3 regions of the Peribacillus sp. TH27 genome follow, and region 1 is predicted to be linked to each of the others. Evidence: riboswitches for the same ligand, from Rfam matches in the RefSeq annotation. Region 1 holds a riboswitch; each other region holds the start of a gene.
The links. Region 1 has a riboswitch for preQ1 ahead of queC (7-cyano-7-deazaguanine synthase QueC). Riboswitches for the same ligand answer to the same signal wherever they lie in the genome.

Region 1 (10,697 bases):
GGATACAATTTTAATGGTAGGTTTAATTTGGACGGCTCATATTGGAATGGATCGTTTTTTAGGATATGGCCTTAAATACACAACGGCTTTCAAGGCTACACACATTCAGGAGGTATAATAGTGGTATTTAGTTTATTGTCCGCATAAAAAAAGCAGTGTGATTGATCTTGCGCATCACACTGCTTCTTACTCTCTTCCTTTACACTCCCCGCTTATTTCCCCATATATACGTATGCAGCTGCGGCAGCACTTTCACATTTCTAAGTTCATCATCAGCTATTACTTTATCAATTAGCTCTTCATATTTTTTCAAAAGTCCGCTAATCAGCTGCTGATCATTAGCCGTCCTGCTGTCATCATTGCCAACCTGCAAATAAAAAGGAATATCCGGGTACCGGAAATGTACGTTTTTCGCATACTGATAATCTTCATCATCAAAGATTACAACCTTCAACGAGACATGATTATCGGGATGTCGATTGGCAAGATTAGATATTATTCGATCAAGCACCTCAAAGTCCGTGTTCATCCTAGAACTCGGTGGCTTAGGTGAAATAGTCAGTTCATCAATATCGAGAAACCAATCCTGCCAACGGCTTCCCTGTGTTTCCACGCCGGTTTTCATTCCATTATCTTTTAAAATTGCTATCAATCCATCTAGATTTTTCAGCAGTGCTGGATTTCCACCTGATATTGTAACGAAGGAAAAGCCCTCACCGCCAATTCGCTTCAGCTCATCCCATATATCTTCGGCAGTCATTTGAACTGTATCTTCCTTACCAGTCCCGTCCCAAGTAAACGCGGAATCACACCAGGCACAAGAATAATCGCATCCTGCCGTCCGAACAAACATGGTCTTTTGTCCGATGACCATGCCCTCCCCTTGTATTGTCGGGCCGAAGATTTCCATAACAGGCAGCTTACTCACTTTCCATCCACTCCCGTCTAGCTTCAGCATAACTCGTCGGAGTTTCATATAGACGAACAAATTCGACTCTAGCACCCTCATAATTCTTGGTTAAAAGGGCTTCGGCCATTTTTTCATAAATCCAGACAACCATATTTTCAGCTGTTGTATTCATGAGCGGCAATGTTTCATTCAAATAACGATGATCAAGGTGTATTTCAATCTCATTTTTCCAAATTTCTTTGATGTCACCAAAATCTATCATTAAACCGCGTGAATCCGTATATCCGCTCAATCCGAAAATGACCCTATACGTGTGGCCATGCAAGTTCTTGCATTTGCCTTCATAGTCATGAAGATGGTGCGCGGCATCAAAGGTGAATTCCTTGCTTACCATGACCCGCTTACTTGAGTAGTTTAATTGATTCCGCTGAATATCTTTATCTATTTTTTGAAGCTTATCCACGATAGTAAAACCGTACATTATTTAAGCACCTGCCGTCTGCTTACATAGTCATCCAACCCTTTTTTCCGAAGCTTACATGCCGGACACTCGCCACAGCCGTCGGATATAATCCCGTTATAACAAGTCAGAGTCTTCTCACGGACGAAATCAAATGCGCCAAGCTGATCCGCAAGCTCCCATGTTTCCTCTTTATTCAGCCACATAAGTGGCGTATCAATCACAAATGACTGGTCCATCGACAAATTCAAGGTCACGTTCAACGATTTAATGAATACATCGCGACAGTCTGGATATCCGCTGAAATCCGTCTCGCAGACACCAGTGACAATATGCTTAGCCCCAATTTGGCTTGCCAATACACCGGCAAACGAAAGGAACAGCAAATTCCGCCCTGGTACAAACGTTGACGGTAGTTCCCCGTCTTCTCCGTCCTCTACTGCGATATCACTTCGCGTTAACGCATTCGGCGCTAGTTGGTTCAACAGCGACATATCCAGAATATGATGGGTAATGCCCAGTTCCTTAGCAATCTTTTGCGCGCATTCGATTTCCAAGCTGTGCCGCTGATTATAATCAAACGTAACCGCTTCTACTTTCTCAAATCGCTCCATTGCCCAGAACAAACACGTCGTACTATCCTGTCCCCCGCTAAACACAACCACTGCCTTTTCCTTCTTCATCATTTCTATAAAACTCCTTTTTACGGAAAAAAACAGCACCCTAAGAATAGAGTACTGTTTCTCCTTAGTTTTTTTGAGAGGGTAGCTAGAACCTCTTCCGCCTAGCGGAATATTATAATTTTCCAAATTAATAGTAACTTGAATATGAAAAGAAATCAAGAAGTTTATATCAAACTGATTATAAGACCGAATGGTAAAGTTTGTTATACAACATATCTTCCCTTACCTCCTTAAATATCCTATTATTTTTCCGATAAAAAAGGGTAAACAAAAAATATAGCAAAAGGGGTCCATTAACGTGAGAAGTATTAAAGGAAAGATATTGGTGGCATTTTCACTTATTATATCTTTGTGTATCATCTTAGGAGCATTTAATATCTATAGTAGCAATAAGTCACTTGTGCATTCCAAAGATATTATTGAACATGAATTACCGGTTCTTATTGATGAAGAACAACTACTCAATAATCTTGCACAAAGAAGCGCACTCGCGAGAGGCTATATTCTATTTGGCGACGAAAGTAATAAAGAGAGGTTCTTAAAATATACCGAAGAAAGCAAAGTCATTCAGGAGGATCTTTTATCCCTAAGTGATTCTGACAAAATGAAGGAATTGATTCAGAAAAGCGTGGATTGGAGAACGATTATTATTGACCGCGTATTTACACAATATGATCAAGGAAATGAAGAACGCGCTAAAGAAATACTAAAGGATGAAGTTGCACCAATAAGCAATGAATTGATGGATGGGTTTAGGGAGCTAGCTTCCGAACGCGAGAAATCAATTGTCGCTTCCGGAGAAATCGTCATCGCAAGTGGAGAATCAGTTAAAACGACTAGTATCATTATATCCATTGCCGCTGTCATCATAGGCCTTCTGCTTGCGCTTGTAACAGCCAATATTATTACAAAACCTCTCCTTAAAATAAGGGACAGAATGAAAGTAGTGGCGAAAGGTGAGCTGAACCATGAACCTTTAGAGCAAAAGTCAAATGATGAAATTGGAGAATTAACTCTGTCCTCCAACCAGATGCAGAAAAACCTTAGTGATACTATCGAAAAAATGCTAGTTGTATCTGAATCCGTTTCGAACCAAAGCGAAGACTTAACTCAATCAGCAAATGAGGTCCAACAAGGCAGCAGACAGATTGCGACTACCATGTTCGAGCTATCGGAAGGTTCAGAGTCTCAAGCCCACCGAGCAGCTGATATGGTCCATATGATGGAAGAGTTCACCAGAAAGATCCAGCAGGCCTATTCTTGCGGGGAAGAAGTTTCCCAAAGCTCCACCGAGATTCTATCCTTGACCAAGGAAGGAATCATATTAATGCGTAACTCGGTCCAACAAATGAAAATGATTGATGAGATTGTCAAAAATGCTGTCGAACAAGTGAAAGGACTTGACTCACAATCAAAGGAAATCTCACAGCTTGTACAGGTCATCAAGGATATTTCCAATCAAACCAATTTATTGGCCTTAAATGCGGCTATAGAAGCTGCACGAGCCGGCGAACATGGAAAGGGCTTCGCCGTCGTTGCAGAAGAAGTACGAAAACTCGCAGAAGAGGTCACACATTCAGTTGGGGATATCACAAATATTGTCACAGCTATCCAAACTGGTTCAAAAACCGTCGTCCACTCTTTAGAAGATGGATACACACAGGTAGATGCAGGTACGAGACAGATTACCCTCACCGGCCAAACATTTGAAACAATTAATAATTCAGTCGGGAACATGGGTACAAAAGTACAGCATATTACAAATGACTTAAACTATATCACTACCAATAGTATAAAAATCAATCAAGCTATCGAAGACATCGCAGCCGTGTCTGAAGAGTCTGCGGCAGGTATTGAACAAGTCTCCGCCTCCGCCCAGCAATCCAGCTCTTCGATGGATGAAATCACTAATCATGCCCGTGAGCTCGCCTCTGCTGCTGAGCAACTAACTGACCAGGTTAAAAAGTTCCAATTATGATACTAGCAATTTCCTGCGTGTTGCACGCGGGAAATTGCTTTTTTTCTTTTCTTTTCCCACCTTCTATTTCCCTAATGTCTCTTTTATAGATTGTGTTTCGTTTTCGTTAATTTGGGGAATATATTACTAGACACATTAATAAAAAACAAATGGATTCAGGCACGTATCAAAAAACATTTTGATTTATTTTCAGAATATTTAGTGTATAATATATATAACTACAGGAATATTTTTTTACCACTAAAATTAATAGTATCATCTACTTCCACTTCACCTACTTACTGGCAAGTTCCAGTATCAAACGCTCATGATCCAAGCATCCATTTCAACCAATTGCATAGGAACTTCTTCTCAAGAAGGTTCTTTAGTATTATTCTTTCAAGAGTGAATAAAACACAACCAAATAACTAATAAAACGTACTTTTCTCTCCATTATTGTAAAAAAGGGCTAAGTTTCACCAAACCTATGTTACTATTAAACTAAGACTTTTTTAACCCAAAAAGGAGGAATTCATATGAAACGTTTTTTCAAATTCATAACAGAGTTTAACGAACGGAAAGCCCTAGAACGAGAAACGGACGAGTTCTTTCGCAAAGAATACGAAAATTATATGAAGATGAATTCTGAAAAACAAGGAAAAAAAGCGAGATTAGCTCCTAAGCTTTATGTTATTGATGGTGGTAAAAAGGACTCCAATCCTGAGATTTCTGACAGAAAGAAATCCAGTTAACCTTAATTAATCCAGAATCAGCTACTTTCGTCGTGGCTCCTTTCCCACAAATTACGAATACTCCATAACTAGCGGAGATTTCTTACCCATTCTATTATTCTAAAAAATACAAACGGAAAGCTCAGATATCCTTCTGAGCTTTTTTTCTTTTCATTCTTCTATTTACACTATATTAATAGAAGAAACTAGGCATTTTTCCAAAAAAATTTGCTTGAATTTAGTTTATTTCATTTCAAAGAAAGAAGTCACGCTATAGCCCCATGGGTATTTCTCATCTAAAAAACCGAAAATCATAAAAAAAAGAGGGGTGTTCTTTTACTCATCTTTGTTCATATTCAAAAGAGTACAACTATTTGAGTCGATAGATGCAATCTCTTACATAGAATGACAAATGCATGATTATTGTTACGTAGAAGTCAAATAAATGGGTATAAACAATTATTAAACTGTAATAAACCTCACTTTCAGAAACAATTAATTATACAAATATAGCCATTAAGAATTGGGTTCAAATACTCACGAAACTATTTTTATGCTATTCAAAATGAGTATTTATTTACACTTTCCATATTTTAGTGTAAATAAACCAAGGTTTTACTGGATTTTCACCCATATCTTTGGTCTCATAAAACATTTAATCATTTAGATACTATTACACTTATATATACATTTATTTGTAAAATACAATAATAACTATATTGCGATAGAATTTTTGACCCTTGCTTCTTAAGTTTAAAATCATGTAGTGTGTATTCAGTAATTCAAATATTTGAAAAAAAGAGAGGTTAAAAAATGGCACCAATATTTATTTGTGCGATCTTTTTGCTTGGCTATGGCATTTTCGAACAAAAACGCCATCAGAAGCGTCTCGACTCCATCCCGGTCCGTGTGAATGTGAATGGGATTCGAGGGAAATCGACTGTAACGCGTCTAATTACAGGTGTGATTCAGGAAGCTAAGTACAAAACAGTAGGTAAAACAACCGGAACATCAGCAAGAATGATCTATTGGTTTACGGACAAAGAAAAACCGATTAAACGCCGTCCAGAGGGACCGAATATTGGAGAGCAACGCCGTGTAGTTAAAGAAGTTGCCGATTTAGGAACAGAAGCACTAGTTTGTGAATGTATGGCTGTACAGCCTGACTATCAACTAATCTTCCAAAATAAAATGATTCAAGCCAACATCGGAGTTATCGTAAATGTACTAGAGGATCATATGGATGTCATGGGACCAACATTGGATGAGGTTGCACAAGCCTTTACAGCAACTATTCCCTATAATGGGCATTTAATAACCATCGAAAGTGAATATTTGGAATTTTTCAAACAAATTGCAAAGAAACGTAATTCGAAAGTAATTGTTGCTGATAATTCAAAAATTTCGGAAGACTTTTTACGCGAATTCGACTATATGGTATTCCCGGATAACGCATCCCTTGCTTTGGCCGTTGCAGAAGCATTGGGCATTGATGAAAAAACGGCTTTCCGTGGCATGTTAAATGCACATCCGGATCCAGGTGCCATGCGTATCACTAAATTCGGAGACCCAATTCAGCCAACGTTCTTTGTAAATGGCTTTGCCGCAAATGACGCTTCGTCGACGTTAAACATCTGGGAACGTGTAAGTACCTTTGGATACAGCACAGAAGCTCCTATCGTCATAATGAACTGCCGTGCTGACCGTGTGGACCGTACAGAGCAGTTTGCAAGAGATGTATTGCCTTACATTAAATCTGAAATCGTCATTGCCATTGGTGAAACTACATCACCGATAACCCGGGTATTTGAGCAAGGTAAATTAGATACAAAAGAGTATTGGGATTTAGAAAACTGGTCAACTGAAGAAATCGTAGCCCGTCTCCGCCCATTAATGAAAAACCGAATCGTATACGGTGTCGGTAACATTCATGGTGCAGCAGAACCATTAATTGAAGCATTTATGAAATCTAAAACGAAGCAAAAAGCGAGTTAAGTAGGAGGAACCTTAATGTTTGGATCGGATTTATATGTAGCCCTAGTACTAGGGGTAACGCTTAGCCTTATTTTTTCAGAAAAAACGGGTGTCGTACCCGCAGGACTTATTGTGCCAGGTTATTTGGCATTAGTATTTGATCAATGGGAAATCATGCTGGTCATCTTGATCATTAGTGTAGTAACTTATTTAATCGTCACTCACGGCCTTTCAAGATGGGTGATTTTATATGGAAGAAGAAAATTTGCAGCTATGATGGTAACCGGAATTTGTTTAAAGCTCCTATTAGATTTCGTCTACCCTGTCATGCCATTTGAAATTTTCGAGTTTCGAGGAATCGGTATAATCGTACCAGGTTTAATAGCGAATACCATTCAAAGACAAGGAATGCCATTAACACTTGGCAGCACACTTCTATTATCCGGTTTAACTTTCGGCTTAATGAACGTGTACTACCTATTCTGAGGTGCATAAAATGAAACGAACTTTAAATGCAAAAGAAAAAACACTTATCTTTATTAAACATACGAAGACAAAGAATCTTAAGTATGCTGGAATCATTCTCCCTATTTTACTAATAGCATTAGTCATTACCACTTGGATGGGACGGGCTGAAGAAGTGAACACAGTCGCTTCAAAATCGGATCAAACATTAACGATGACAATGGTCGGTGATGTGATGATGGGACGATATGTTGAAAAAGTGACAGATAAACACGGGTATGATTACCTCTTCCGTTACATGAAGCCCTATTTTACTGCTTCAGATTATGTTAGCGGAAACTATGAACACCCTGCTTTAAAAGAAGATGTATCTAAATACAAAGAAGCAGACACAGCGATTCGATTAAACTCATATCAAAGTGGTGTAGAAGCTGTAAAAAATGCTGGCTTCTCTGTAATGACCTTAGCCAACAACCATATGATGGACTTTGAAGAACAAGGCCTGCTTGATACAATTGATGAATTCAAAAGTGTGGATATGGATTACGTCGGTGTTGGATCAAATACTACAGATGCTAAAGCAAGTATCAATTATTCAGATGTTAATGGCGTACGTGTGGCCACTCTTGGCTTCACCGATGTCTATGGCAAGGATGCAGTATCCAAAAATAATCAAGCTGGTTTATTAAACTCTAATCCGGATTTATTATTTGAAATGATTGGTAAAGCTAGAGATGCTAAGCAAGGAAACGCAGACTTAGTTGTGGTAAATATGCACTGGGGACAAGAATACTCTACATCTGCTACATCACGTCAAACAGAATTGGCTAAAGCAGTCATTGATGCTGGTGCGGACGTTATCATCGGTCATCACCCCCATGTCCTTCAATCGTTTGATGTATATAATGACGGAATAATCTTTTATAGTTTAGGAAACTTTGTATTTGACCAAGGTTGGACACGCACAAAAGATTCAGCCATGGTTCAATACCATTTAGCAGAAGACGGACAAGCTACCATTGATGTCGTTCCCCTCCAAATTGAGGAAGCAACACCAAGACCAGCTACCTCTTCGATTGACCAATCACGAGTTTACCGTCAGTTGACGAAGGAAACTAGTGAAAAAGTTCAATGGTCTAAAAAAGAGAATCATATTGAGATTACCATGAATCATAAGAAGGTAATCGACCATAAGACACAACGTGAACAAGAAGAAAAAGCAGCGCAAGAAAAGAAAGCTGCACAACAAAAAAAAGCTGAACAAGAAAAGAAAGCAGCGCAAGCAGAGAAAACTGCTGTACAACAAGATATCCAACCAATACAGTAAATAACTATAAACAAACACGTGAATAAGAATCTTATTAGAGACGCACAACTTAGATGCTCACCGAAAAGAGGGGATCAATTAGTGATTAATCGTATGACGAGGAAAGTACTTCTTTCCCTATGTTTGCTTATATATTTAGCAGGATGTTCGGAGCCATCCCCTCTTTCTGACACGAATAAACCGATAGACAGTAAGTCAGCCAATCAATCGTATGGAGTTAGTTCTTCCAGCCCTATCGCAATAGATGTTGGAATGGAGATTTTGGATAACGGCGGAACAGCTGCAGATGCCGCGATTGCCGTATCTTATGTATTAGGTGTAACTGAACCTTATGGATCAGGAATTGGTGGCGGCGGTGGTATGCTGATTGTACCCGAATCCCAAGATCCCAATTTTATCGATTATCGTGAAACGTCACCTGAAGACCCAAGTTCAAAACACAATACGGGTATTCCTGGCTTAGTAGCCGGCATGCAGGTTGTTCACGATAAGTATGGAAGCGTACCGATGGAAGATCTTCTTCAGCCGGCGATTGACCTGGCTGAAGAAGGATTTACAGTCAATGAAATGTTAACATCACGCTTAATCGCATCACAATCAAGGGTTTCTTCTGAAGAGACCCAAATATTTTATCCTGATGGTGATGCCATTAAACCAGGCAAAACTCTTACTCAAGAAAAGCTTGCTGAAACATTGAAACTGATACAGCAGAAAGGCCCTGACGGTTTTTATAAACAGGACATCGCACGCGATATAAAAAGAAAAACAGACATCGACTTGATGGATTTAAAGCACTATGAGGTGAAAGAACGGGAGCCGGTTCAAGGAACATTTGCTGGGTATGACATTTTGTCAGCCCCTCCTCCCTTTTCTGGAATTACAGTTCTTGAAATGTTAATGCTTGCTGAGAAAACAAACCTTGGTGATTCTTCCGGCAAATCAGATTACATGAAGGAGCTAGGGGCCATCACAAACACTGCCTATCAAGACCGAGTTACTCATACTGGGGATGGAATCAGTGCCTCTAAGGCTGAACAACTACTATCCCCCATTCACCTAAGCAACCTGAAAAATAAGATCCAAGAGGGAGAATGGAAAAATATAGAGTCTGGAGATTCCGAAGAACATGAAAGTACGACTCACTTTGTGATTATGGACAAATATGGTACTGTCGTTTCTGCAACAAATACGCTCAGTAACTTCTTCGGTTCAGGTGATTATACGAATGGTTTCTTCCTTAACGATCAATTGAAAAATTTCCGATCCGGTTTGAATTCTCAAGATGCGTATAAACGGTCAAGAACCTTTACAGCACCGACGGTTCTCAAAAAACAAGGGGAAGAAACGATTGGAATCGGTTCACCCGGTGGTGACAGAATACCTCAAGTACTGATGCAAGTCCTTTATTCATATACACAGAATGAAGGCTCATTTCAGGATATTATTGACCGCTATCGGTTTGTCTTTGATGGAAAGACCATCTATACGGAATCTCGGCTTTCAAATGAAATAATCTCATCATTAGAAGATTCAGGGTATAACGTCGTTCAAAAGGTTTCCCCCATGTATTATGGCGGAGTTCAAGTTCTAGTTAAAAACGAGAAGAACGGCCGGTTATCCGGAGCTGGAGATCAAAGAAGAAATGGTAGCTGGAAAGCACAGCAATAAAAAGAGCATCCGGCGTACCAGTTCATCTTTAAACATATAAATTTTTAAAGATCTATAAGGGGACGAGAATATGAATATTGTAAAAAAAGTAGCAGGCTGGGTTATCCCTGTTATTCTTATAGCAGGCCTGCTTGTAACCATGAATACGTTTAAACGGTCGGAAACATTAACACCGGATGAGCAAAAGAAAATAGAACAATATACTAATATCCAAGAATAAAAAAAGCCGGGATTTCTCCCCTGCTTTTTTTATTTTTGATTTCAAGGGGTAATAATCTACAAATTGGGAGTGGAAATCATGCTGAAAAATAGCTATACAAATTTTGCTGAACTGCAACAGAAAGAACAAGAAAAAATTGATTACAGCATCACCGCTTATTACAGAAATCCTGATATAGCAGTCCTAGCCATACATGGAGGAAATATCGAACCAGGCACAAGCGAAATTGCTGTAGCTCTTGGAGAAAAACTGAATGCTAGCACCTATCTATTTGAAGGTCTGAAACAAAGAAATAACCAAAT
Region 2 (10,697 bases), 1.7 Mb from region 1:
ACAAATTCTGGGCGGGAGCTTGACTATCCCACCGCTCTTTCGGAAGCTAAGGCAGGCAACCTCGCCAATGTTGATGTCTTCCATAAATATGGCCGTGACATATTGCGGAGTGAGCCCGATGGGGTAAAGGAAAATAACCTGGATGAACTACCGGAGTTCTAACTATTTGAAGAAGCTGCCTCACGTATGGGCAGTTTTTTCTGTCAGGGGGTTAAACAAAAAGGAACCAGCATAGTAGCTGGTTCTCCTTAATTCCAGTTCGTCTTGAGAATGCTTTACAGCTCTGCTTTAAAAATTGCAGAGTTATTTGAAGTATGGTCTACCTAAAACGTCTCTCACCATCATTTTATTTTTCATACCGATAGGATTCAGAGATTTCGAGCAGTTGGCCACAGGATTCCACCACTTCGATGATTTCTATCCAGGACATGTCCAACCCAAGTTCATTAGCATGAGAAATCTTATCCCGTAATTTCCGAATGGCATTCGCATCTTTCTTTCCTTTACTTTTAGAAGGAATTTGGAAGAAGAACCTCAATTCCTGATCTTTATGAATGATATCGAATTTATCACTGATTTGCAGACACTCTATTAAATTGATATCCTCATTTTTATCGATTCTCCTCCTATATAATTCGGTAGCCTTTTCTAAACGATCTCCGCTGATCATTGGATACCAACTGTCATCCCCGAATTTATCCATGATGATATCGCTCATCCTCATTTCCAAAAGGGTAATATATCCAAAAATCAGCATTCTGATTGGAGGCTTTTGAAGGTCAGCGTGGGTAATCAACTTTTTAATTGAATTATTCTCTAACACGAACACCCTCGTTTTATTCTTAAAAATATGAAGAAGTTGAATCAAAGGGGTTGAGTCCGAAACCAATTCTCTTGGTGTAAAACATTTCAAATACTCCGCAATCTTACCTTCACCAAGTTCTTGCCTTTCGATATATCCGATAATTTCCCCTTGATCCTCTACCGCCAATATATCGAAATTCTTTTTTTCCAATTCTTTTTGTATCCCCAGTGCTAAATCGTTTTTATGGCAAAACTCAAGTTCCTGGGCAATGCTCTTAACCGTGATATTTTCTTCATAAAGAGTTTTAAGACTGAGGTAACTGCTATTGTTTTTTTTATAGCTTTCATTGAACATCTTTTACCCTCCACTTACGAACTTTCTGAACGATTTGCCTATGCGCCATGTTGAACAAACCTCCCCTAATTAGACCGTTAATTTACATCTGCGGTCAACTTTTCAGAAGAAAATGGGAGCAAACCTATTCGGAACAAGTTAAAAGCTTATAACTAAAAACCCAGTAATAAAAAGGGAACAGGTAATGTCTCTCGTTATCAACAAATAAAGTCCACCCAAGTGGACTCATTTCCATTCTATGTGGTTCTTTTTGGTACGATAAATCAAAATCCATCAACTGCCTTACCTACTGCTGCTTCCTCATTCTGCTCTTCTTCCCATGCCTTACAAACATCAACCCAATCCTTTGCTCCTGAATATTCAAATAATTCAGCGAGTTTAAGTTCTATTGCAGAGTTCGCACTTCCGCATGCTGGGAATAAAGACTCAAAGCGCTTCATCGACACATCAAGGAAAACATCTAGGTCATTTGCCAACCCAAACGGGCAGACTCCTCCAATGGCATGACCAGTCTGCTCAAGCACATCCTCAGCTGACAGCATTCGTGCCTTGAAACCGAACGTCTGACGAAATTTCTTATTATCCACTTTTGCGTCCCCTGCGGCAACAACCAAAATCGCATGCTCACCTTCCCCCTTAAAGGAAAGAGTCTTAGCAATTCGCGCTGGAATAACACCGATGGTTTCTGCTGCTTCAATCACCGTAGCACTCGATGTTTCGAACTCCATTACATCGCCTTCCCGATTCCATTTTTTAAAATGGCTCTTGACACTCTCGATCGACATATTATATCCACTCCTTTGAAGTACATGTAAAAATAATATCATCCTTTATTGCAATAAATCAAAATCATTTGAGACATCCACAGCTTGAAAACTTATTATTTTGAAACCATTCTTTACAAATTGACGAAACAAGCCTACATGGGATACTATTAGTCTTCGGGCAAAAGCCTAAACGTGGTTCGTAACCATCCCACGATAAAAAACTAGGGAGAGAATAAAATGAATGTTCGTACACTCGTGATAAGCGGGTTATTGGCCGCCTTATATGTGGTGGTCTCATTTGTGTTTCAACCAATATCATTTGGAATATACCAATTTCGGGTTCCGGAAATATTGAATCATCTGATTGTATTTAATAAAAAATATATCTACGGCATAGTGGGCGGCGTTTTCATATCGAATCTGCTCTTTTCGCCGATGGTGCCATATGATTTGATATTCGGGGTAGGGCAATCTCTGCTTGCCTTATTGCTTGTCATTTTTGCCTCACGCTTCATAAAGAGCATTAAAGGACGGATGATCGTTACGATTATCTTTTTCACGTTCACAATGTTTTTAATTGCAATCGAACTGAACCTTGCCCTGGATTTTCCATTCTTGTTAAGCTGGATGACCACGGCTGTCGGTGAATTCATCGTCCTTTTGGTTGGTGCGCCAATCATTTATGGAATGAACAAAAGAATTCAGTTTGAAAAGTGGCTATAAAGGAATCTTTGCGTCGTTAACCCACTATAATGGAAAAGAGCTGTCTGCTTCATGCGGAAGCTCTTTTTTTCACCATTGAACCTGAAGATGATAAACTATTAGAATGAATGGTGGTGACCTTTTGAAAAAAATACTGACCTTAATCGGTCTACTGGTAATAGTAATATTTATCGTTTCCAATGCAGAATTGTTCACCATGGTTTGGAAAAGTGATTTGGATTCAGTTATAACCATATTGACAGAAAACCTTTTGCTTACTTTTGTTGTGACATTTGTGTTGATGATTGTCCAAAATTCTTTTACCATTATACCCTTAATTTTACTCCTAACCATCAATGTCGCGATATTTGGATTCATATATGGGTACCTATGGAGTTGGGTTACAAGTGTCGTTGCATCAGGATTCATTTTTTATGCAGCCAGGAACTGGTTTCAGGCACCTCTCTTAAAGAAAATGGGCCCAAAATGGAAAGAATCCGTTGTAGAGCATGGCTTTATGTACGTGTTTACCGGAAGGATATTCCCACTCATACCAACAAGTTTAATTAACTTGGCAGCAGGAGTCAGTTCTGTAACCTTCAAGGATTTTTTATTAGCGACCGCACTCGGCAATCTTATATACTTTTTCTTTCTATCCTTAATCCCTTATGGTCTCCTATCTGTGGAAATGAACCAATATACACTAGCTGTACTCGCCTTCCTCTTCTTACTATTTTTCCTTATCTATAAACGCTTTAAGAAGAAAAAGAAAGTAACCTTCTTCAGGAAAAACAGGTGACTGTTAGGGTTCCTGTTTTTTTATTTATGATTCTGCATATATTTTTCTTTGATAGTTTGTTAAAATGTGTATGTATTTTTAACCTTTGAAATGTCGTAAATCAGGGAGAATCTCCATGTCCAAACGCTCCATTTTAGTACTATATATCCTATTTGGGATTCTTACGCTAGTCGTGTTCGACTACTTTTTAACTACTAATATTGAAAACAAAGAGGTCTTTATTCAACTCCAAAGAGCAGAAGGAATTGTTTTTCTTTTATCAATAGGCTTGATTTTATTTCTTTATTTGGCTAAAAGAGAAAAATTCAAGCAATTAAAAGAAGAGGAACAGCGTCGTCGCACGCTCATTAATTCAATGGTAGACTTCGTTAACTTCAAGGATGGAGATGGCCGATGGCTTGAATCCAACACCTTTGGTCTGCAATTATTTCAATTGGAACATGTAGACTATAAGGGGAAAAAAGACAGTGAGCTCGCAGAATACTCCGAATTTTATAAAGAGTCGTTAATCTACTGTGAAATTTCAGATGAAGAAACGTGGATAAAAAAGGAGATTACGCGGTGTGAGGAAATCATCCCGCTACCCAACGGCAATCATAAGACCTTTGATACCATCAAAGTTCCTTTGTTCTTTGAAGATGGTTCCCGAAAAGGATTAGTGGTCATTGGCAGGGATATTTCTGAAAGAGTTGTCGCAGAAAATCAATTATTTGAGAGTGAACAGCGCTATAAATCATTGTTCGAACACAACCCTTATCCGATGCTGATGCTTGATTTAACCGGAATAATTACCACCGTCAATCCAAGGTTTGAAACAGTTACAGGCTTTCATCAAGAAGAAATCCAAGGTGCCTCTTTTATTGAGTTAAACTTTTCCGCAGAAGATGAAGAACTGATTCGTACATCCTGTCAATACGTCGTCGAAAACCAAAAGGGGATAAAAAAAGGAAAAGATATAGAGTTTCTCACGAAATACGGGGAGTCTCTTTTACTTTCATGTACATTTGTCCCGATGCTTATTGGAAATGAATTAGTCGGAATTATTACCTATGCTAAAGATGTAACTCAAATCCGAGAAACGGAAGCACGCTTAAGAAGAACCGAAAAGTTGTCAATAGTCGGTGAACTTGCTGCCAGTGTAGCACACGAAGTACGTAACCCATTAACTTCTTTAAAAGGATTCGTCCAATTACTTAAAAAGAGCGACCACCCCTTTGAACAATACTACACTATTATGCTCAGTGAATTAGACCGAATCAATCTGATTGTAAGCGAATTACTTGTTCTTGCAAAACCTCAGGAACTCCCATTCAGTAAACACCAAATTATTGGACTGATGGATGAAGTCAAAACCTTGCTTAAACCAGAGGCAGACTCATATTCTACAAAAATATCGATAGATGTAAAAAATGAAATCCCGCTTCTTTCATGTGAGGCAAATCAGCTCAAACAAGTTTTTATAAACATGATTAAGAACTCTATGGAGGCCTCCGCCGATCACATTTGGATTGATTTCGAGCAAATAGACAATACCCTTTCCATAACCATCAGGGATAATGGAAGTGGAATCGAAAAAAATCGTTTGAAACATCTAGGAGAACCTTTTTATTCATCTAAAGAAAGAGGAACGGGTCTAGGATTGACCGTTAGCTGCCGAATTATTGAGGCGCACAGAGGAAAGGTTCGTTTTAACAGCGAGCTAAATCATGGAACTGAAGTCAAAATTGTTTTACCAATATAAATTTCAGGACAAGCCTATTAAATCTTGTCCTTTTTTTGTAGTCTAAAAAAAGACCCCTTCAAATTTTTTGAAACAGTCCCTTGGTAATATTAAAAAAGAGAGAGAACGAATTTCTTTATTTTCCCCAAAAATGAGATGGATTCTGTTGATTGATTATCCATCGGCATCATCTGGCTACCTCTGTTATTGGATTTAAGGTTTTCCGATTTACTAGATGTACTCATTTGTTTTGCTCCAACTACTGCCTCTTTTTCAGTTTTGGCATCATCTACAGTTTCTTCCTCATCCATGTCTACATCGATATCTTTATCGAAAACAAGGACGTAGGTACGTCGTGCTCCATCTTTTGAGACTGTAACTGAAATTGCAGTCTTAGCTTTATTCTTAATCGTTACGATTTTACTGCTTTCACCGTCATATTTTATCGTAGCTCCACTTGCGCTAGCTATAGCTTCAATTGGGACTGAGGTAATATCCTTATCGACTTCGATATGATATGTATGCTCATCAGAATCAAAAGATTTGTTCCACGTTCCTTTTGATACTGTCAAAGTGTTCAACACTGGTGTGGTATTGCCTTCCTCACCTACGGACCCAGCTGAAATTGCCTTTTTAACAGAATCCGATAAGTGTTTTTGTGTGGAAATGCTTGCAATCTGCTGTGCTTTAGGTGCTTGGCTACTTAGCACTTGACCTTTGGATAAATCCGAAGGAGTTGATGATGGTTTGTCACCGTTATCGGAGGAAGGTTGAGTTTTACTTGTTCCCGTTGAAGATTCCTTTTTAGCTTCATCTCCTTTAGAGGTATCCTTATCTTCGGTTCTCTTTGCTTTAGCTGCAGCCCTTGTAATCGTAAGCGTGTATGTTTTTTTATCTCCATTTTCTGCTGCAACGACAATCTTCACCGTTGTCTTACCAACTGGAAGGTTCACCTTTACTCCTTTACTCGTTGCATCTATTCCATTTACGTTTACCCTTGCAGTACTGTCACTCACTGTTGGAGCCACCGTAATGGTATTGACTTTATTCGCCAAAGAAACCTTATAAGCTGTTACAGACGCATCAAATGTTAAAGAACCTTTTGATAATCCAATCGCAGTTAAAAGGTTGTCATCGCTTTCCGATTTATCAACCTGGATGGTATAGGTAGTCGTTTCATTTATCCCATCACTGACCGTGATCGTGAACGTATTCTTACCAGTTTGAAGAGAAAAATCCTCAGCCTTCCCATTTGTCAGTTGTATACCATTCACTGATACGGTAGCAGTCTCACTAGAACTCTCAGCAAGTAAGCTGATTTTTTCAACATTCTTCCCTACTGTTGCACTATACTCTAAAACATCAGCAGAAAACTGTTGATTCAATGTTATACCATCTATTTCGAGCTTAGATAGAGTATTTACCGTTTGGGCCTCTCCCTGTGTGACCGCTGTATCCTCCGTAGCCTCTGCTGTAGGCATATAAGTGAACGTTCCCATTCCCACAAGAGAACCGACCAAGATCACCTTCACACCTTTTTCTTTAAACCTTTTCTTTAACAACGCCTATCCCCCCTATTATTCCTGCAAATGTGGTAGGGTCAGGTTAACAAAGAAACCTTAATTATTTCTTAATGTGGGAACGACTAAATGGATGACATTTCCTGACGGATCCTTTGTTACAACAACTTCTTTCTCCTGGTTTATAAATGATCCTAATTGCTGTAATCGCTCTACTGTGTTTTTTCGTGCCTCTTCACTTGGTAAAATAAGCGTGAACGATTTCAGTCCTACACTTGTTGCCTCCGGTGCAGGAGCCCCGACTCCATTCCATGTATTAAGGCCAATGTGATGATGGTAGTTGCCTGTAGAGACAAATAGGGCTTGCCCTCCATATCGTACAACAATTTCAAAGCCTAGTCCTTTTGTATAAAACTCTTCGGTAGCACCAATGTCTGCTACGTGTAAATGAATGTGGCCCATTACGGTTTCACTTGGCAGACCTGCCCAAGGTGATTCATCATTTTCTGCTAATAGTCCTTCTGCATCAAGGGCCTCCGTACCCATTTCGACTTGCCCATTCTGCCACTTCCAGGTTTCTTCCGGCCTATCACAATAAATTTCAATTCCATTTCCGTCAGGATCCCCTAAATAAATGGCCTCACTTACATAGTGATCCGAAGCTCCTTGCAGCGGATATCGACATTGAATCAAGTGCAGTAATATCTTAGCCAAATCAGCTCTGCATGGTACTAAAAGCGCAAAATGATATAAACCAGTCGTCCTCAATTGCTTCGGTGTTACACCATCTGGTTGTTCCAAAATCAGTAGTGGCGTCTTCCCATCTGCTGTTAACACTGCTTTATCAGCAGATTGCTCAAGTACTTCGAATCCAATAATCTCCTTATAAAATTTTAAACTACGCGATAAATCCTCTATAATGATATGTACATAGCCGACATAGGTGTTGGGATAACTTTGAAATTTCATTTTCTGTCCTCTTTTCATTTTAGTTACGTTAAGTGGTAAATTTATTATAGGTATTTTATCTCTTTCTAGTATTTCTTAATTTCCTTATATAAGTATTTTTTTTTTCACTGTTTTTTCACATTTTTATTTTATACTGAGCTTGCATAATCTTATGAAAGGGTGATGACGCACCAATATGAAGAATTATTTATGGCTGGTTATCAGCCTATTCAGTTTGCTTTTATATCCAGTAACGGCTTCTGGTCACGCTTCTGTTATAAGTTCTAATCCTAGTCCAAATGAAGCAATGGATACTCTTCCTGAAAAGATCAGCATTCAATTCAGTGAGAATATACAACCAGCTTTCCATTCACTTGAGGTATTCAGCCAAGATGGGGACAAAATACAAATTCAAGACAGTACAATCTCGGAACAAAGTGAAAAAATACTGGAAGCTAAGTGGAAAGGCACTCTCGATGAAGGAATTTACAACATAAAATGGAGAGTGGTTTCGAGTGATGGCCACCCCATTGAAGGGACAATCCCCTTTCAATTCGGAGATTCAGCGGGCCTATCAGACCAAGAAAATCCCGAAATGAATGCAGGTTTTCCGAATTCCATCAACGTTTTCCTGCAAAGTCTTCAATACATATCTTTTGCAGCCCTTACCGGAATCCTTTTTTTCCAATTATCGTTAATGAAGGATTCTCGCCTTTTTGAAGCCAGCAGAAGAGCCCGTCTATACCTTTGGCTTTCATATGCAGGTTTAGCATTTTCCATCTTCTTCAGTCTGCCTTTAAAGGTGACGATTGACGCTGGCGTAGGTTGGACTGATGCATTTAATGTGAGTTATATAAAAGAAGTATTGAATGCTACAAACTTTGGAGCCATCTGGATCGTTGAAATTCTAATATTGCTCTTTCTATTTTTAGTGATTTATTTCATGCTAGAGAACTCCCTGAATAAATCACTACCCTATCTTTCTTTCATCATAATAGTCAGCTTGATGGTTTGTAAGGCTTCAATTGGACATACGGCAGCTGTTCCTAATCAGGTTCTGGCCGTTTTGATGGATTTCCTCCATTTATTGTCCATGGCTTTATGGTTGGGCGGCCTTATGGCCTTATTGGTGATATTGCCTGGGCTTGCTGATCGGCAGACAGAAGATAAGAAAACATTTTACTGGTCAATCATTCAAAGGTTTTCCAGATGGGCATTTCTGTTTGTAATCATACTGATCGTTAGCGGGATATATAGCAGCTTACAGCATGTACCGACTATCCATTCATTGTTAAAAACAACATATGGACAATTGTTACTTGCGAAAGTTGGTCTCATGTTAGTCATGATTGTTTTAGGAGCATTTCATTTTTTCAGGGGGAAAAAGAAAGAAAAAAAACTTGGTTATAGTGTGGGAATAGAGTTTGGTGTAGGAATCGTCGTTCTCCTTGTAGCCGCTCTATTAACAAATGTCCAAACGGCCATGTCTTCTCCAGGACCAATTGAGAAAACTTTGATGACTGCAGAAAATAATGAGGTTACGTTAATGGTAACTCCCAATGAAGTCGGTGAAAACAGAATCCAAGTAAACATATCCAATGATGAAGGCATGCCTTATACCGAAGTTGAACAGCTTACAATCATAATGGAGCCTGTAGATACCGGCGGAGGAGAAATAAAACTTCAACTTCAGGGAGAAAATACAGGTACGTTTACATCCAAGTCGATTCTAACCATGTCAGGAAAGTGGAAGATTCAGGTCCATGGATTAACTGAAAGTCTAGATTCAATTGATGCCGATTTTACAATATTAGTAGGAAATTCATAACAGAAGGGATTTATTTAAATGAAAAACATTTCAAAGCTTCTTATCTCTACATTTGCTGCACTATTCATTTTTTCTGGTTCAGCGAATGCACACGTTACTGTTAAGCCTAGTTCATCTGCACCTGAGGCTTGGGAAACCTATACACTTAAAGTACCCGTTGAAAAAGAAACTGCCACCACCAAGGTGACTTTAAAGATACCGGAAGGCATTACTTTTGAAAGCTACCAGCCTGTACCAGGGTGGAAAGTAACAACTGAAGGTAACAAAGAAGGTCATGTAAAAACGGTAACATGGGAAGCGACCGATGAAGGAATTGCCGCTGGACAATTCCAGCAATTTTTATTCGTTGCCCAAAACCCTAAAGAAGAAACAAATGTAGCTTGGGATGCCTTTCAATATTATGAAGATGGTGAAATTGTTGAATGGAGTGGAGATGAAAGCTCCAACCTACCGCATTCTGTAACTGAGATTTCGGTAGCTTCCAAAGCTAATACAGGATCTGAGGGCCATAGCCATGCAGAAAAAAGTGATCACGCAGCTTCAAATTCAGCCGACAGTTCAAAGGATTCTGCAAAAGCAGAAGATGATAACAATGAAACACTGATCATTACTCTTGCAGGGATATCTTTGATTCTCTCTATTGTAGCCCTTTTAGCAGCCATTAGGAAAAGTAAAAAATAATCTTTTAGGTGTCCCAAAATTTCTTGGGACACCTTTTTTATTTTTAATATTCCATGACCACCGTTTTACTTGGTAACTGAAGATTTTCTGATTCTATGGTAATCTTAATGGATTTTTCAACTCTTTGTTCCGCTATTGTTAAGTTTAGTAGCCCATTCCCCTGGGCTCTTTTGCTTATTCCCAGATCTTCTGTACTTTTCACTAACTGTGCATATAATTCCGCTTCAGTTAGCTTACGGCCAAATTCCTTTTCAGCAATCACTTTCAAAAGAGCTGCCGCACCGCTTACATGAGGCGTTGCCATAGACGTTCCGCTCAGCCTAGCATATCTATTTCCTGGATACGTAGAGAGAATATCAACTCCTGGCGCTACCAGGTCAATTTCATCATTTGTATTTGAAAAATCCGCCAAATTTCTGCTTAAATCCACGGCTCCGACTTCCACTACCTCGGGATATGCCCCTGGGTAATCCAATTCATCCGTTTCATCACGCCCATCCCCACTATTTCCAGCTGCACATACAACAAGGATATCTTTCTGAAGCGCTCTTTGAATAAGCTTATGTTCCGCCT
Region 3 (10,697 bases), 1.8 Mb from region 1:
AACGAACAAAACAGTTTGCCTATTCATTTCATGCGGCTGCGGACCGCAACGGTTTTGTGCTGGGGACGATTGTAACACCGGGAAATACGCATGATAGTCATATCTTAGAGCCTCTTGTTGAACAAGTGATTGAGAAAGTTGGAAAACCTGAAGTTGTTGCCGCAGATGCAGCTTACAAAACACCAGCCATTACAAGCTACCTTTTTGGGAAAGAAATCACACCAGCTTTACCCTATACACGTCCACGAACAAAAGAAGGGTTCTTTCGCAAGCATGACTATGTTTACGATGAACATTTTGATTGTTATCTCTGCCCATCGGGCGAGATTTTAAAGTACTCAACAACAAATAAAGAGGGCTATCGCGAGTACAAATCACCCAAACACACTTGTGCGACATGCTCATTTTTATCACAGTGTACAGTAAGCAAAGACCATCAAAAAGTGGTGACACGCCATATCTGGCAAAATTATATGGAAGAAGCAGATCATCTGCGTCATCACAAGGATGTAAAACCTATATATGCGAAACGTAAAGAAACAATAGAGCGTGTATTCGCAGATGCAAAAGAAAAGCATGGTATGCGTTGGACTACTTTAAGGGGACTTAAAAAATTGTCGATGCAGGCGATGCTTACTTTCGCTGCCATGAATTTAAAGAAGATAGCCAATTGGACATGGCAAGGTCCAAGAATGGCTTAATAAAGTGGGCTCGTAGAGGCCCAATCTCTTAATCTTGAGCAAAATTCAAAGGGAATTTCAAAAGGGGTCCGGAATTAAAACATTCCGAACCCCTTTTGTCTACAAACTGAAACCTCCTTTTCAAGGAGGTTTCTAAAATCTCATTCTCAAAAAAACTCGTGATATAAAGCCTGAATTGCCGTCTCTTCACTATGACCTTTTACACCGAACATCATGCTCACCTCAGAAGAGCCTTGGTTGATCATTTCGATGTTGACCTTAGCTTCAGCCAGCGCTTTTGATGCTCTTGCCGTTGTACCCACATTATGACGCATGCCTTCCCCGACAACCATAATTAACGCAAGGTTATGTTCCACAATCACTTCATCAGCATGAAGCTCCTGCTTAATGCGCGAAACGATCTTCTTCTCAGCTTCCTCTGTCATTTGATCCTGCCTTAGTATAAGCGTCACATCATCAATACCGGATGGAATATGCTCATATGAAACCCCGTAATCTTCAAGGATATGAAGCAGTTTGCGTCCAAATCCGACTTCACGGTTCATCAAGTATTTACTAATGTAAATACTGCAAAACCCTTTGTCACTCGCAATCCCAATAACCGGGCCATTCGTATTATCGCGTGTGCTCACAATACGCGTCCCCTGAGCCGCTGGGTTATTCGTGTTTTGGATATGAACAGGAATTCCGGCACGAAATGCAGGAATTAAAGCCTCGTCATGGAACACCGAGAAACCAGCATAAGAAAGCTCACGCATTTCGCGATACGTTAACTCTCGGATCCCCTTTGGATTGGAAACCACGTTTGGATTCACAGCGAAAACGGCATCCACATCTGTAAAATTCTCATACAATTCGGCCTTAACCCCATTGGCAAGAATCGAACCCGTAATATCCGAACCACTCCTTGAGAACGTTAAAACATCGCCATCTAACGTGTAACCGAAGAACCCTGGGAATACTACAATTCCCGGCTCATCACGTAGAGCATATAACCGCTCATATGATTCGGGCAGCACTTTAGTGTATCCATCTTCATCCTTTACAATCAAGCCAGCTTTCTTCGGATCCATATACTGCGCCTCTACCCCACGGCTTTGAAAATAAGCCGCAACCAGCTTCGCATTATTATCTTCACCGCTTGCCTTTAAAGCATCCATATAACGCTTCGGATTATTTTGATCTGCACGTAACAACGTGTGCAAATCTTCACGAATCTCTTTAATGACATCCTCTGAAATATCTAATTCTTCAGCAATACTCGCATACCGAGTGACCACATCTTCTATCAAGAGCTGGCCATTCTCACCGCGCAGTTGCTGTTCGGCAACTTCAATCAATAAATCCGTCACCTTTATATCATCGGAATTGCGTTTCCCTGGAGCCGAAACAACAACAATCTTCCTCTCTGGATCAGAAACCACAATTTCGAATACTTTTTTTAACTGTTCACCTGACGCAAGTGAACTCCCGCCAAACTTCGCAACTTTCATCCCGACATCCCCTATTTTTAAAAATATTCTGTCAAAATCAACTCTCCCTATTATTACGTGTTTTGACAAAACAATCAAGAGTTAATTCCTTTGCACAAGGACATTTGTGTTTTCGATAAAGACAAAGTCGATAAAATTATTGAATGAGGATGCAGAAAAACGTATAATAATCACTCTTCTTTGTAGCACTTTTCACATTTTATACGGTTCATTTACAAAAAAAAACGTCAAAACAAAATACCTAGATTCTGTTTTGACGGGTTAAATTAAATATCTTAGAATCAGTGAATCCCTCGATAGGATTCATCCTGTGTAGCTGTGTTTTTCTGTACTTTTCCCTAACCTAGTAACTGGCGATAACTGCCTAAGAGCACCATTCTTAATGAGCTTTGATTACAGAATGAAGATCCTCCTCTACTGCATTCGGTGATAGGTACATTGCGTCTGCCAGACAATAGGCTTCGTAACAGTCATTTTTGAAAAATGACCAGAGGGGCTCCAACCGCATAAGAGGCTCCTCTAATGTTTAGCGATTATCTACAGTTTCCGGATACAAGTCGTGATTCATCAAGCGGAAATTCGCCATTTCCTCAAACTTCGTCCCTGGTTTCCCGTAGTTTGTGTATGGATCAATAGAAATTCCGCCCCTAGGTGTGAACTTGCCCCAGACTTCAATATATTTCGGATCCATCAACTCGATTAAATCGTTCATGATGATGTTCATGCAATCTTCGTGGAAATCACCATGGTTGCGGAAGCTGAACAAATAAAGCTTCAAAGACTTGCTTTCGACCATCTTCACACTAGGAATATAGCTAATGTAAATGGTTGCAAAGTCCGGCTGGCCAGTAATTGGACATAGGCTAGTAAACTCCGGACAATTGAACTTGACAAAGTAATCCCGGTTCGGATGCTTGTTATCGAACGACTCCAAAATTTCAGGCGCATAGTCGAATGTATATTTTGTGCCTTGATTCCCAAGTAATGTGATATCTTTTTTTAATTCTTCTTCTTTTCTTCCAGACATAAAAAGTCCTCCTCTTCCACGTTTCACAGGGAGATTCATAAAGTGGGCCTCTATATAACAAAAACCATATCTCCTCAAAGATATGGTTGATTCGCGAAAAATATCAAAGCCATAGTTTTTTTAAGAGGGTGATGCTATGAACCTCTCCCGTTTTTCGGGAAATATTTTAAAATTGTCATAGTAAATATAGAAAAAAATATCTAATCTGTCAATCATACTTTTTTAATTTAGTTTGATTCCTACATGTATTCAGCTTAAAATGTAGAAGAAGTTTATCCTACATGAAGGAAGAGATTAAAGCAATGTGGATCTTTGCAGCACTCATCACCAGTTTGTGTTTCGGAATCAATAACAGCATTTTTAAATGGAGTAGCGGAAAGGGTTACTCAAAGGTACATATCCAATTTTTCTTTTATTTTGTAGCTTTTATTTTGTCCATAATTTATGGAGTACTTGTGGATGGTTTGAACCTGAACTTGCTTTCTATCATGCTGGGTGCAGCAATTGGTGTACTGAACGCTAATGGAAATATCCAGATGGCAAGCGCCTTTGAAAAAGGTCCGGCAAGTTTGACATCCCCACTAATTGCAGCGAATGCAATATTCCCCATTCTCTGTGCAGCATTAATTTTTCACGAACATATTTCTTCCTTGCAGTGGAGTGGAATAGCCTGCATGCTTCTCGCTACCTTAGTCATTCAGTATACACCTAATGCTAAAGGTAATCATCAATATTTACCTTGGATTATGCACACTTTATTTTCCATTTTATCTTTTGGTGTGCTCGGCATCTTAATGACGACATCAACACGTCTTCATTTAAACTCCCTTGATATTCTAGTATCAATGTATGGGGGCGGAACTCTTTATCTTCTTTCGGCTTTGGCCTTTAAGAATGAAAAAATCAAGCTACAAGAAGTTAAAATTGGTTCCTTAGTAGGTTTTTTAAGCATCATAGCCTATGGATGTTATTTCTTTGCGTTGAATACCGGCATCGCAAGCATCATTTTCCCTGTCGTCAGCCTAAACTGTTTAGTGGTCGTATTTGCTGGATGTTATTTATTCAAAGAAAAACTAAAATCCTATCAAATTGCCGGCGTATTTGCAGCCTTAATCGGAATTATCTTAACCAAAATTTGAATAATAAATTTTCTAAAACAACCTGCCTGTTATGCAAACTAGCCAGGTTGTTTTTATTTGGGAAATAGGGTCTGACCCCTACACAACAAGCCTTTAACACTGATACAACAATCTTTATGCACATACAAAATCTCGGGAAATGGGGTCTGGCCCCAAAAAGTGTTGACATTTCTTTTTAAATATCAGATAATTATGAATATTAAATCTTCACATTCGTTGCTTTCGAAATGTTTGAAAAATATTCATCTTTGGGAATAAAAGAAGTACGTACAATACTCCCATTTAATACTGAATTAAGAAAGGAAAGATGCATAATGGTAAAAGTTACAGTAACAGTTGATTTCCAAGGAAAATCTTATCAAACTAACGTCCTTACTAAACCAGGTACTAATCAAGAAGAAATTTTACAACAAGCCCTTCATCAAGTGGAAAAACAATGGAAAGCATAAAAAAGCAGGCTTCGTTTTAGAAACCTGCTTTTTTTATTACCTTTTCAGATGTAATTTACCTAAATTACTTTTTACATGCACTTATACTAATAAACAAATTAACCCTTTTCAATACTGTTTTATTTATGTACTTCTATTGTTTTATTATCCTAATGCATTTTTTTGAATTTTTTCTATTCGAAGAACCCCTCGATTTCAATCCCCCCCACTTTTAATTATTTTTTCCATATGATACTAATATAAAGACGTCAGTTTGTGAACGCTTTTACACTCAATCTGAATAACTAGTAATTTAGTATTTTCAATAAAGAAGGAAAGAAAGGTCCCTAAATGAACAGGGCTTTATTAACTATAACTTTTACCATCGAATAAAAAAATGGATTACACAATAAATAATTTTAGAAAAAAAGACAGTCTTTTTAAAGACCGTCTTTTTTTTATGTTCCTTTTAAACAAAATCCCTTATTACTGGCATAGAACGTTCTTGCAGGCTATCGGAAAGCAAACTATACGCAACTAACTTCTTCTTGTACTGTTTGACTACATCCACGTGGTCGTTGTAAATGTACACAAGTAACCTAACATCCTTTTTGCCTCTTTTAGTATCAATGACTAATGGGGTCCCACTGTTTTCTGGATGTAAAAACAATTGCTCGTTCCCTGGAAATATATGATTTTTTTTCAAAAATTTAGCTTCATTAAAATAATTAATAACTTGAATTTTATCTTCACCTTCCAAGCGTTTTCCGTCAAAGGTTACGATGCAATTCGCGTCACTAAGTTCTGAATGCAGTTTAAATTTGCTTATAATCCAATTCACTGCATCGGTTGGAAGACAGGTAACTAATAGCTTAACCAAGCTTATGAGAATTGTTAAAATCAAAACAGGCAATGTCATATTTCATCATCTCCGCTAAGTTCTAAATTAATTATTATATCCCTTATTATATCAAAGGGGGCGGACAGTATTTCTTTGAAGATGTGACCGTTCTATTAACGTTTCACTTATTGTGAAACGTTGTACTTAAACAAACGGGTTCTTGAAGAAGGGCACTAAAGATACGAAGACGTAGATTAATGCTTAACCAGTCTAAAACGTACACAGTATAGTAGAAATTAAGGAAATTATAGAAGCCACTAAATTATTTTAACGGCTTGTTGCTTTCTTTTTTATATAAAAGGATGATTATTATTCTCTTCAAAACCCGGAAGAATCATTAAAGGCATTACCATTACCCTCTCCTCCAAATGAATCTAAGGTAAGCCCGTCGATAATCCGATCAAACAGTAAAAGACCCAATAAAGGGGCCGCTATCTCGTCCTAGAAATAATGAGCAATGATCAGGGTAAAAACTCAACATTTATTATTTAAATTATTATGAAAAAAGATGTTTTTTTTGAAGATTCCTCGAATTTTCAAGGAATTCTTGTGTATAACGAATCTAGCTCCTATCTTCTTACCCATATTTTCTACCATTCCCTGTAAATAAAACATTCTGAAATGGTTATACTAAACTTAATTGGTTCATCTTCATCCTTCATAACAATACAAATTTCTATGATGAAGTGAATATAATGATATATAAATTCCAAAACTTACTATAATTAAATACAAAAAAACTGGGCGTCATCAAGACGCCCAGTTTTGTAGGAATGGATTATTGATATCCCCAAATCATTGTTAGCATTGTACCGAAAATTGTAACCAATGCAACAAACAATCCGTAATAAACGTTTGTGTAAATCGATGCTTTATCCTCAGACTCTCCTGCATGCATGAACATTACCAATTGAAGTGCTGCTTGCATGAAGGCTGTAACAAGTAGGATGATCATTGCCATTTTAAGTGAGAGATCAAACACTATAACTGATAGTGCAACCAAAGTCAGGATTAGTGAAAAGGCAAATCCCATAACTTGGCCCCGTGGGAATAATTGTTTCATATTACATCATTCCTTTCAGGTAGACGAAACTGAAGATGAAAATCCAGACAACGTCTAAGAAATGCCAGTAAAGAGAAAAGATGAAAGCTTTGTTTGCTGTTTCTGGAATCAGACCGCGTTTTTTAACCTGCAGAATGATGAATGTTCCCCAGAATAAACCAAGTGTAACGTGAGCTCCATGCGTACCTAGTAACGTAAACAAACTAGATAAGAAAGCACTTGTTTGAATCGTTGCTCCTTCATGTACATACTCCACGAATTCATAGATTTCGACTCCCAAAAAGCCTAAACCAAGAATTAGAGTAATAACGAAGAAACTAAGCATCGCTTTCTTACTACCAAGTCTCATTGCATTGATTCCAAGTCCAATGGTAAAACTACTAGTTAAAAGAAAAATTGTTTGAAGCATTAGGGTTGGTACTTTAAAAAGGTGTTCCCCTGTTGGACCATTTCCAGTACCGTTAACTAATACAAAATAAGTGGCGAACAGTGTAGCGAAAAGAGCTATTTCTGCTCCTAGGAAAATCCAGAACCCAAAAATCTTTAAGCGATTTTCTTCCGTGCTATATTCTAGTGGCAGCGAGTTATCTATTTTCATTACTTAGCACCTCGCAATTTATTTTCAGTTTCTTCAATCTCTTCAACGGAGATATAACGTCCGTGATCTTTTTCGAATGAACGGTGAGCCATACAAGCAAAGATACCAAGTGTTGCAATGATTGCAATGATCCACATGCTGAATACCATTGCAAAGCCCCAAACGAAGAAGATACAGCTCATGATAAACGGCACGCCACTGTTATTTGGCATATGAATCTTTTCTACTTTACCGCCAAATAATTTAAAGCCCTTTTTCTTAGAATCCCAGAATGCTTCTGTAGAATCAACTGTAGGCACAATTGCAAAGTTATATTCTGGTATTGGTGTATGAGTAGCCCACTCTAGAGAACGTGCATCCCATGGATCGTTTGAAATATTTCTTGATGCATAACGAGTACTCCAATAGATGTTGTACACAATAAGCGCGAACCCTATTGCTAAGCCAATCGCTCCAACGAAAGAGAGCATATTCAATGGACCATAGCCTGTTGATTCAGAGTACGTATACATACGACGTGCTTGCCCATCCAAACCAGTGATGAACATCGGGAAGAATGTTACATTAAAGCTGATTGTAATGAACCAGAACGACCATTTCCCAATTTTTTCGCTCAACATGAAACCAAACATTTTTGGCCACCAGTACGTGAAACCAGCAAGTACGGCAAATACAGTACCAGGGATTAAAACGTAGTGGAAGTGAGCTACTAAGAACATTGTATTATGGTATTGGTAGTCAGCACTTGCCATGGCAAGCATAACCCCTGTTACCCCACCGAGCGTGAAAATCGGAATGAAAGCTAGAGAGTATAACATTGGAACAGTAAAAACGATTTTACCTTTCCAAAGCGTGAACAACCAGTTGAAAATCTTAACACCGGTCGGAACGGCAATTGCCATCGTGGTAATCGAGAAGATACCATTAACCATTGCACCGTGACCCATTGTATAGAAATGGTGAGCCCATACAACGAAAGATAGAGTAGAAATAGCTACCATAGAGATAACCATCGAATTATATCCGTACAGGTTACGACGTGCAAAAGTTGAAATGATTTCACTGTAAATACCGAATGCCGGAAGAATAACTATATAAACTTCAGGATGTCCCCAAACCCAGAACAAGTTTGCCCAAAGCATATCGCTACCGCCATTGGCCATCGTAAAGAATTGAGTTCCGAATAGACGATCCATTGTCATCAACGCAAGTGCCACTGTCAATACAGGGAAAGCGAAAACGATAATGAAGTTTGTGATCAAGATAGACCATGTGAACATTGGCATTTTCATTAAGTTCATACCAGGTGCTCTCATTTTCAAGATGGTTACGATAAAGTTGATACCAGTCAGTAATGTACCGATACCAGCTATTTGAATTGCAATCGCGTAATAGTTCGAACCTACTGATTCACTGAAATCGTTACTTGCCAGCGGGAAGTAAGATGTCCAACCTGCATCAGGAGAACCACCGACTACGAAAGAGATGTTAAATAGCATTGCCCCCATGAAGAATAACCAGAAGCTTACTGCGTTTAGACGTGGGAATGCTACGTCACGCGCTCCAATTTGTAATGGTGTAACAATGTTCATTAACCCAATGATAAATGGCATAGCCATGAACAGAATCATGACGACCCCGTGTGTTGTAAATATTTCATTATAATGCTGTCCATCCAACAAACCGTTATCAGGCACAGCCGTTTGAGCACGCATCATGATAGCATCGGCGCCACCACGGAAAAGCATAAGTAGTGCTGACAAGATGTACATGATACCAATACGTTTATGGTCAACCGTTGTTAACCACTCACGCCATAAGTAACCCCATTTTTTAAAATAGGTAATTCCGGCAACAACCGCAATCATGGTTAAGCCAATGGCAACCATGGATGCATAAATTGCAGGACTTGGATGAGGTACGGCAAATCGATCAAAGTAATCCATACTTTTGTGACTCCTTTCAGGAAAATATTCCTTATCTTGTAAACCTAGTTGTTTTATCGAACGAAATTAATTCTTAGTGATCATGATTCATGTTGCTGTGTTCTGAATGTTCCTCGTGTGAATCTTTGGAATCATTTTCTTCAGTATCAGAAGATCCGTGGTCATGACCAGCATGTTCCCCTTCAGGAGCTGGAGAAAACTCTAAGTGAGTTCCAGTGTAAGTGGATTGTCCCACATGACCAGGTTCTAATAATTTATTGAATTTTTCCTCAGTAAGCGGTTTAGCAGTAGCTTTAATTTCATCTACCCACTTATCGTATTCTTTTGCAGACAGTACATTAACGTTGAACGTTTGCTGAGCAAAACCTGAACCACTGAAGTTTGAATTTCGACCCATATACTCTCCTGGTACATCAGCTGCTAAGTGCAACGTGTTAACCATGTCCGACATCGCGTATTTTTGTCCTCCAAGTTGTGGAATCCAGAAACTAGAGATTGGTCCGAATGAATAAAGTTTAAATTCAATTGGTCGGTTAGTCGGTAAAAACAGATAGTTAACTGTTTCGATATCTTCTTCCGGATAACTAAAATGCCACTTCCAGTTAGAAGATGAAGCATAAATAACTAACGGTTCTTGCTCTTGGTATCCTTTAGGTGTTGCCTCAACTTCATTTGTTGTTTTAACAGTAACAACTGATAGGAAAGCGACGATTAAAATTGGGATCGCAACCCAAATTATTTCAAGAACCTTACTTCCTTCAATATGAGGTGGTTCATAATCATCACGCTGTTTGGAAGCACGATATTTCATTATCATGAAGATATACAGTACAATAACGACAAGAACGACAAAGGCCATTGTCCATATCGAAATCATAATAACATCTGCTTGTGTTGCAGCTACTGGCCCTTTAGGGTCCAAGACCATTAATGGGTTATCGCAACCGGTTAGCACAGTGGCAATAGTAAAAAGTATAGTTAATAAAGCCCATTTTATTTTCATAGTACTACCCCTTTCTTACATAATAAAATTCCTATTGGTAATTATTCGGACAAAGTGTTACCATGTTCACAAACCCCGACATACCAATATTAATCCCAAGTGTATAAAAAGACAATACAAAGTGACATCTGTCACATAAAGTTCATGAAAGAGCAGTAAGAAGATGGTAACTGAACTGAAATGTTCGAAAATCTTTATGAAATGAAATATAATAAATGTTTAATATCTTACTTACGGAGAATTCGCTTAGTTAGTGAGGATTTGCAAGTATCCCCGGTTTATTTTCCATATAATGTTACTTTAATATAATGAATTTTCACATTATATTCTTCCTCGTACATTACTCAAGACCTGATTTAAATTACCGAATATTCAGAATTTTATTACCTCTCCTGTTA

Region 2: it holds a riboswitch for preQ1, as region 1 does, so the genes downstream of both, JFU24_RS14210 (QueT transporter family protein) here and queC (7-cyano-7-deazaguanine synthase QueC) in region 1, are expected to answer to the same signal.
Region 3: it holds a riboswitch for preQ1, as region 1 does, so the genes downstream of both, queF (preQ(1) synthase) here and queC (7-cyano-7-deazaguanine synthase QueC) in region 1, are expected to answer to the same signal.

The regions. Positions count from the first base shown of each region.
Region 1 covers NZ_JAEKEV010000002.1:4,400,773-4,411,469, reverse strand. Annotated here, with positions in the region: gene JFU24_RS22565 (DUF4260 domain-containing protein) at 1-118, shown strand, start outside; gene queE (7-carboxy-7-deazaguanine synthase QueE) at 200-928, opposite strand; gene queD (6-carboxytetrahydropterin synthase QueD) at 921-1,391, opposite strand; gene queC (7-cyano-7-deazaguanine synthase QueC) at 1,391-2,053, opposite strand; PreQ1 riboswitch class I at 2,112-2,154, opposite strand; gene JFU24_RS22545 (methyl-accepting chemotaxis protein) at 2,352-4,031, shown strand; gene JFU24_RS22540 (hypothetical protein) at 4,547-4,762, shown strand; gene pgsB (poly-gamma-glutamate synthase PgsB) at 5,555-6,736, shown strand; gene pgsC (poly-gamma-glutamate biosynthesis protein PgsC) at 6,752-7,201, shown strand; gene JFU24_RS22525 (CapA family protein) at 7,212-8,507, shown strand; gene JFU24_RS22520 (gamma-glutamyltransferase family protein) at 8,589-10,175, shown strand; gene JFU24_RS22515 (CapE family protein) at 10,246-10,395, shown strand; gene JFU24_RS22510 (poly-gamma-glutamate hydrolase family protein) at 10,474-10,697, shown strand, end outside.
Region 2 covers NZ_JAEKEV010000002.1:2,666,722-2,677,418, forward strand. Annotated here, with positions in the region: gene JFU24_RS14195 (DUF3892 domain-containing protein) at 1-162, shown strand, start outside; gene JFU24_RS14200 (hypothetical protein) at 347-1,159, opposite strand; gene JFU24_RS14205 (YbaK/EbsC family protein) at 1,423-1,944, opposite strand; PreQ1 riboswitch class I at 2,113-2,157, shown strand; gene JFU24_RS14210 (QueT transporter family protein) at 2,164-2,649, shown strand; gene JFU24_RS14215 (TVP38/TMEM64 family protein) at 2,771-3,427, shown strand; gene JFU24_RS14220 (PAS domain-containing sensor histidine kinase) at 3,543-5,168, shown strand; gene JFU24_RS14225 (cadherin-like beta sandwich domain-containing protein) at 5,258-6,709, opposite strand; gene JFU24_RS14230 (VOC family protein) at 6,767-7,636, opposite strand; gene JFU24_RS14235 (copper resistance protein CopC) at 7,812-9,443, shown strand; gene JFU24_RS14240 (YcnI family copper-binding membrane protein) at 9,462-10,124, shown strand; gene JFU24_RS14245 (S8 family peptidase) at 10,168-10,697, opposite strand, start outside.
Region 3 covers NZ_JAEKEV010000002.1:2,598,836-2,609,532, forward strand. Annotated here, with positions in the region: gene JFU24_RS13905 (IS1182 family transposase) at 1-701, shown strand, start outside; gene JFU24_RS13910 (aspartate kinase) at 848-2,194, opposite strand; gene queF (preQ(1) synthase) at 2,721-3,221, opposite strand; PreQ1 riboswitch class I at 3,327-3,372, opposite strand; gene JFU24_RS13920 (DMT family transporter) at 3,503-4,360, shown strand; gene JFU24_RS13925 (BA3454 family stress response protein) at 4,675-4,809, shown strand; gene JFU24_RS13930 (YfmQ family protein) at 5,258-5,707, opposite strand; gene qoxD (cytochrome aa3 quinol oxidase subunit IV) at 6,468-6,752, opposite strand; gene qoxC (cytochrome aa3 quinol oxidase subunit III) at 6,754-7,350, opposite strand; gene qoxB (cytochrome aa3 quinol oxidase subunit I) at 7,350-9,296, opposite strand; gene qoxA (cytochrome aa3 quinol oxidase subunit II) at 9,370-10,299, opposite strand.